Regions from separate parts of the Streptomyces sp. NPDC030862 genome, predicted to be linked through region 1. Evidence: predicted binding sites of a transcription regulator. Region 1 holds the regulator's gene; the other holds the start of a gene.
The links. The regulator HspR, encoded in region 1, represses chaperone genes until heat shock. The targets are predictions, from matches to a motif close to TTGAGNNNNNNNNNCTCAA.

Region 1 (3,403 bases):
GCGTCCAGCGCTCCATCGCCAAACTGCTGGTGGAGGGGCACGTGGACGAGGCGATCTCGCGGCGCCTCGGCATGAACGTACGCACCTGCCGGGCGCACATCGCCAAACTGGCGTCCGCGCTCGGCAGCGGCAGCCGGGCGCAACTCGGCTACCTCATCGCCCAGTCGGGCATCCTGGAGCACGGCGACTGACGGGCGGTCGACCCGACCCGTGGCCGGCCGGTGCCCGGTCAGCCGGCGGGCCTCGCCCACGCGGTGGTCTCGATCGCGTCGGTGTTGCCGAGGTCCAGCGGGCCGCCGTCGCCCGGCGCGACGGTCTGCGGCGCGACGCCGGGTGCGGGCGTCACCCGCAGGTACGCGCCGCTCGTCGCCACGACGTCCGTACGGGTCACCGTGTTGCGCCACATCACCGACGCCTCGGCCCGCTCACCGGGCCGCAGCACGAACGCCGAGGGCCGCGCCCTGGTGTCCAGGTTCGAGCCGAGCCGTACGGTGACGTCGAGCTTCTCCCGCTGCGCGTCGAGGACGTCGAGCGCGGGGTAGCCGCTCACCTCGAACGGCTCCGTACCGCAGTTGAGCAGCGTCACCCCCATGCCCCGCACCCCCATGGCGGCGCTCACGATCCCCGCGGAGACCCGCACGCCGGACTCGGGGCACGGGGCGGCCGCCTCCGGCGCCGCGGACGGCAGCTGGTCCGGCAGCGGGATCGGCCGGGGCACCGAGGGCGCCGGAGACGCCGTCGTACGGACCGGCAGGGGTGCCGCACCCTTCTCGTCGTCACAGGCCGCCAGGAGGGCCGCGAGGGCCACCAGGGCCGCCACCGGAAGGCATCTTCGGGTACGCATCCGGACAGCCTAAAGGCCCCCTCCGTACGCCGAAGGGGGCCCTTGGGGAAGGGTGTTACCGCTCGCCTCTGTTACTGCTCGCCGCGCTTGGCGGCCGGACGCCACACCACCAGCGCGCTCGCCTGCTGCACGTCCTGGTATGGCACGAGGTCGCGCCGGTAGGAGGCGTGCACCTGGGCCTCGCGCTGGCGCATCGCCGCCGCCGCGCCCTCGACCGCCGCACTGAGCTCGGCGATCCGGGACTGGAGCGCGGCGACCTGGTTCTCCAGCTCGATGATCCGCTTGATGCCGGCCAGGTTGATGCCCTCGTCCTGCGACAGCTGCTGCACCTGGCGGAGCAGCTCGATGTCGCGGGCGGAGTAGCGCCGGCCACGGCCCGCCGTACGGTCCGGCGAGACCAGCCCGAGCCGGTCGTACTGCCGCAGCGTCTGCGGGTGCAGCCCGCTCAGCTGGGCCGCCACCGAGATGACGTAGACCGGGGTGTCATCGGTCAGCTCGTACGGATTGCGTCGACGTCCGTCCATCTCAAGCCCCCTTCGCGGCCTGGAACAGCTCAGCTCGCGGATCCTCACCCGCCATCGCCTGACGGTACGTCTCCAGGGCCTCGCGCGCCTTGTCGTTGAGGTCCTTGGGCACCGCCACCTCGACGGTGACGAGCAGGTCCCCGCGCGTACCGTCCTTGCGCACCGCGCCCTTGCCCCGGGCGCGCATCGTACGGCCGTTGGGCGTACCGGCCGGGATCTTCAGCGTGACCGGCGGCCCGCCGAGGGTCGGGACCTTGATCTCGCCGCCGAGCGCCGCCTCGTCGTACGAGACCGGCACCGTGACGGTGAGGTTGTCGCCCTTGCGGCCGAAGACCGGGTGCGCGTCCACGTGCACCGCCACGTACAGGTCGCCGGCCGGGCCGCCCCGCTCGCCGGGCGCGCCCTTGCCGCGCAGCCGGATCCGCTGCCCGTCGGCGACGCCCGCCGGGATGCGGACCTGCATGGTGCGCGAGGACTTGGCGCGGCCGCTGCCGTGGCAGACCTCGCAGGGGTTCTCCGCGATCAGGCCGCGGCCCTTGCAGTCCCGGCAGGGGTCGGTGAGCGAGAAGCCGCCGCCCGTGCCGCGCGACACCTGGCCGGTGCCGACGCAGGTGGGGCAGACGCGCGGGGTGCCGTTCTTGTCGCCCGTGCCGGAGCACGCCTTGCAGGGCTGCTGGCTGGACATCCGCAGCGGGACCGTGGCCCCTTCCACCGCCTCGGTGAAGCTGAGCGTCACCTCGGTCTCGATGTCCTGGCCCCGGCGCGGCTGCGTCCGCGCGCCGGCGCCGGGCCGGGCGCCACCGCCGAACAGGCCGCCGAAGACGTCCCCGAGCCCGCCGCCGAAGCCGCCGGCACCGCCGCCCCCGCCCTGGGCGCCGCCGAAGAGGTCGCCCAGGTCGAAGTTGAAGGTGCCGGCGCCGCCGGGGCCGGCCCGGAAGCCGCCGTTGCCGAAGAGGGCGCGTGCCTCGTCGTACTCCTTGCGCTTCTTCGGGTCGCCGAGGACGTCGTTCGCCTCGGAGATCTCCTTGAAGCGGGCCTCGGCGGCGGCGTCGCCCTTGTTGGCGTCCGGGTGGAACTCGCGGGCGAGCTTCCGGTACGCCTTCTTGATCTCCGCCTCGGTGGCGTCCTTGGGGACGCCGAGAACCTTGTAGTAGTCCTTCTCGACGAAGTCCTTCGTGCTCATCGACGTCCCTCCTCTCGGACGATCATGGCGTCAGCCCTCCTCGGGGCCACCGCTCTCCTCGTCGGCGGACTTGTTCTCCTGCGCCGTCTCCTTCGCGGCCGACTCCTTGGCGGAGTCCTTGGCCGCGTCGGACCCGGCGGTGCCCGTCTCCTTGGGCGCCGCGCCCGGCTGGGGCTCGGCGACCGCGACGCGCGCGGGCCGGATGGTCCGCTCGCCGATCCGATACCCGGGCTGCAGGATCGCGACGCAGGTCGTCTCGGTGACGTCCGGCGCGTACGAGTGCATGAGCGCCTCGTGGATCGTCGGGTCGAAGGGCTCGCCCTCCTTGCCGAACTGCTGCAGGCCCATCTTGGCGGCGACCGTCTCCAGCGATTCGGCCACCGACTTGAAGCCGCCGACCAGCTCGCCGTGCTCACGAGCGCGGCCGATGTCGTCCAGCACGGGCAGGAGCTCGGTCAGGAGGCTCGCGACGGCGATCTCCTTGACCGCGACCCGGTCGCGCTCGACGCGGCGGCGGTAGTTCTGGTACTCGGCCTGCAGCCGCTGGAGGTCCGCGGTGCGCTCGCCGAGCGCGGTGCGGGCCTGGTCCAGCTGGGCCGTCAGGCCGGCGGCCTGTGCGTGTACGTCCCCGGCCGGGGCCGCCGGGCCGTCGTCCGCGGGGCTCGTGGAGCCCGCGGCGGACGTGGCCTCGGCGGCTTCGGCGGCGTCGTCGGGAGTGGCGGCGCCAGAGGGGACGTCGGGCTTCTCCTCGAAGCCCGGGGTCTCCTCCGTCATGCGGCCCCCTTCGGCTTCTCGTCGTCGACGATCTCGGCGTCGACGACGTCGTCGTCGGCACCCTGGGCGGCACCCGGA
Region 2 (3,403 bases), on a different contig from region 1:
GCCGTCGTCATGGTGATGCCCGCGCTCGGGCCGTCCTTCGGGACCGCGCCCGCCGGGAAGTGGATGTGCACGCCCCGGTCCTTCAGGCCCGTGACCGGCAGTTCGAGCTCGGCGCCGTGCGAGCGCAGGAAGCTCAGCGCGATCTGCGCGGACTCCTTCATGACGTCGCCGAGCTGGCCGGTCAGGGTCAGGCCGGCCGCGCCCGTCTCCGGGTCGGCCAGGGACGCCTCGACGAACAGCACGTCGCCGCCCGCGCCGGTGACCGCGAGACCCGTCGCCACGCCCGGCACGGCCGTGCGGCGCTCGGCCGGGTCCTGGGCCGACTCGGGCACGTGGTGCGGCCGCCCGATGAGCCCGCGCAGATCGCCCTCGCCGATCGTGAAGGGCAGCTCCCGCTCACCGAGCTCGTGCTGCGCGGCGACCTTCCGCAGCAGCCGCGCGATCGACCGCTCCAGGTTCCGTACGCCCGCCTCACGCGTGTACTCGCCGGCCAGCCTCCGCAGCGCCGGCTCGTCGATGGCGACCTCTCCCGCCTCGATGCCCGCCCGCTCCAGCTGGCGCGGAAGCAGGTGGTCGCGGGCGATGACGATCTTCTCGTCCTCGGTGTAGCCGTCGAGGCGGACGATCTCCATGCGGTCGGCCAGCGCCTCCGGGATGGCCTCCAGGACGTTGGCCGTGGCCAGGAAGACGACGTCGCTCAGGTCGAGCTCGACCTCCAGGTAGTGGTCGCGGAACGTGTGGTTCTGGGCCGGGTCCAGCACCTCCAGCAGCGCCGCCGCCGGGTCGCCGCGGAAGTCGGAGCCCACCTTGTCGATCTCGTCGAGCAGCACCACCGGGTTCATGGACCCGGCCTCCTTGACGGCCCGTACGATCCGGCCCGGCAGCGCGCCCACGTACGTACGCCGGTGGCCGCGGATCTCCGCCTCGTCGCGTACGCCGCCGAGGGCGACGCGCACGAACTTCCGGCCCATCGCGTGCGCGACCGACTCGCCCAACGAGGTCTTTCCGACACCCGGCGGCCCCACCAGCGCCAGCACCGCGCCCCCGCGCCGCCCGCCCACGACGCCCATGCCGCGGTCGGTGCGCCGCTTGCGCACCGCGAGGTACTCGGTGATCCGCTCCTTCACGTCCTCCAGGCCCGCGTGCTCGGCGTCCAGCGTCTCCTTCGCGCCCTTGATGTCGTACTGGTCCTCGGTGCGTTCGTTCCACGGCATCTCGAGGACCGTGTCCAGCCAGGTGCGGATCCAGGAGCCCTCGGGCGACTGGTCCGAGGACCGCTCCAGCTTGGCGACCTCCTTCAGTGCCGCCTCGCGCACCTTCTCGGGGAGGTCGGCGGCCTCGACCCGGGTCCGGTAGTCGTCGGCCTCGTCGCCGTCCCCGGAGTCGCCGTTGAGCTCGCGCAGCTCCTTGCGCACGGCTTCGAGCTGACGGCGCAGCAGGAACTCGCGCTGCTGCTTGTCGACGCCCTCCTGGACGTCCTTCGCGATGGACTCGGCGACGTCCTGCTCGGCGAGGTGCTCGCGCAGCTGCTCGGTGGCGAGCCTCAGCCGGGCGACCGGGTCCTCGGTCTCCAGCAGCTCCACCTTCTGAGCGATGGTCAGGAAGGGCGAGTAGCCGGAGTTGTCCGCGAGGGCGGACACCCCGTCGATCTGCTGGACGCGGTCCACGACCTGCCAGGCGCCGCGCTTCTTCAGCCAGCTGGTGGCGAGGGCCTTGTACTCCTTGACGAGCTCGGTGACCGCGCCGGGCAGCGGATCCGGGACCTTCTCGTCGACCTGCGCGCCCTCGACCCACAGGGCGGCGCCCGGTCCGGTCGTCCCGGCACCGATCTTGATCCGGTGCCGGCCGCGGATGAGCGCGCCGGGGTCACCGTCGGAGAGCCGGCCCACCTGCTCGACCGTGCCCAGGACGCCGATACCGGCGTACGTGCCGTCGATACGCGGCACCAGCAGCACCTTCGGCTTGCCCTTCGCGTCCCCCTCGGTCCGGGCCGCGGCCTGAGCGGCCTCGACGGCGGCGCGCACCTCACTGTCGGTGAGGTCCAGGGGCACCACCATTCCCGGCAGGACGACCTCGTCATCGAGCGGCAGCACGGGCAAGGTGAGCGGTGTGGACGACGAAGCCATGATCTCCCCTTCGGCAGTCAAGTTGAGCTGTACCCACTCAATGCTTGCCAGCCGCCGGGTGTTCCCCGGTTCGCGTTCGCTGTCAGCGATCACCTGCGCGACGTTGCGGGAGCCCGGAGTTGTCAGAGGCGCCTGCCACCATGCGCGGACACCACCACACACAGCACCACACACGGGAGAGCCGCATGGGCACCTGGGGCACCGGACCCTTCGACAGCGACACCGCCGCGGACTTCGCCGGCGACCTCGACGAGGCGGCGGAGGACGAGCGCGAGGGCCTGATCCGCGGCGCCCTCCTCCGCGCCGCCGACACCACCGGCCAACTGGACGCGGACGTGGCCGACACGGCCGTCGCCGCGGCCGCCCTGGTCGCCGCGCAGTGCCCCGGCGGAGAACCCGCCGACCCGGTCTACGGCCCGGAGAAACCTCTCCCCGACCTCACACCGCTGCGCAGCCTCGCCCTCGAAGCCCTGGACCGGGTCGTGTCGGAGCCGTCCGAGTTGCTGGAGCTCTGGGCGGGGCGGGACGGCGCGCCCTGGCGCAGGTGCATCGAGCGCATGCGGAACACGCTCCTCCCCCCACCGCCCGGCGAACAGCTCGCTTTGTCAGTGGTCCCGCCTAGCATCCGCCCATGAGCATGATGGGAACATACGTCCGACTGTCCCCCGCCGAGCTGGAGCGTGCCCTCGTCGACCCCGCCTGGGCGAGGGGGTTCGTCGACGAACTTCTCGACGCGGGACCGGGCGACGCGCGGTGCCACAGCACCGACAAGGCGTGGGACGCCGTCCGCTTCCTCACGCGACGCGCCGGCTTCCCCGTCGACGTCGTGCACGGCGAGCAGGCGGTGCCGTGGGACGAGGACTGGGGGTACGGACCGCCCCGCTATCTGACTCCGGACCAGGTCCGGACGGCCGCCGAGGTCCTGGCGGCGACGGAGGGCGGCCGCCTGACGGCCGGCGTCGGCCCGGCGGACCTGGCGCGGGAGCAGGTCTACCCGGCCATGATCTGGGAGCGCGGCGAACCCCTGGACAACGTGGTCCTCCACTACGAGGCGCTGCGGCCCTTCTTCCGCGAGGCGGCGGAGGCGGGCGACGCGGTGCTGGTCTGGATCTCGTAGGGGGCGTGACACGGGTACGGCCCGGGGCGCGGGCGCCGCACGGGGAAGCGCGGCCGCCACGCCCCGGGCCGGGAGCCCAGGCTCAGAAGTCCTCGTAGAAGACGTATTCGCACTTGAACCGCTCGTCCTGGCTGGTGGTGATGTTGTCACCTCGGTCCGC

Region 2: lon (endopeptidase La) is a predicted target of HspR. The motif match lies at 2,149-2,167, and genes of this name have one in related genera.

What each region holds. Positions count from the first base shown of each region.
Region 1 is NZ_JBVIEN010000003.1:572,586-575,988, reverse strand. Features, by position in the region: gene ACZ42X_RS10670 (helix-turn-helix transcriptional regulator) at 1-191, shown strand, start outside; gene ACZ42X_RS10665 (DUF4232 domain-containing protein) at 230-844, opposite strand; gene ACZ42X_RS10660 (heat shock protein transcriptional repressor HspR) at 916-1,368, opposite strand; gene dnaJ (molecular chaperone DnaJ) at 1,370-2,551, opposite strand; gene grpE (nucleotide exchange factor GrpE) at 2,582-3,325, opposite strand; gene dnaK (molecular chaperone DnaK) at 3,322-3,403, opposite strand, start outside.
Region 2 is NZ_JBVIEN010000002.1:330,084-333,486, reverse strand. Features, by position in the region: gene lon (endopeptidase La) at 1-2,126, opposite strand, end outside; gene ACZ42X_RS05800 (DUF4259 domain-containing protein) at 2,312-2,761, shown strand; gene ACZ42X_RS05795 (YfbM family protein) at 2,758-3,243, shown strand; gene ACZ42X_RS05790 (hypothetical protein) at 3,326-3,403, opposite strand, start outside.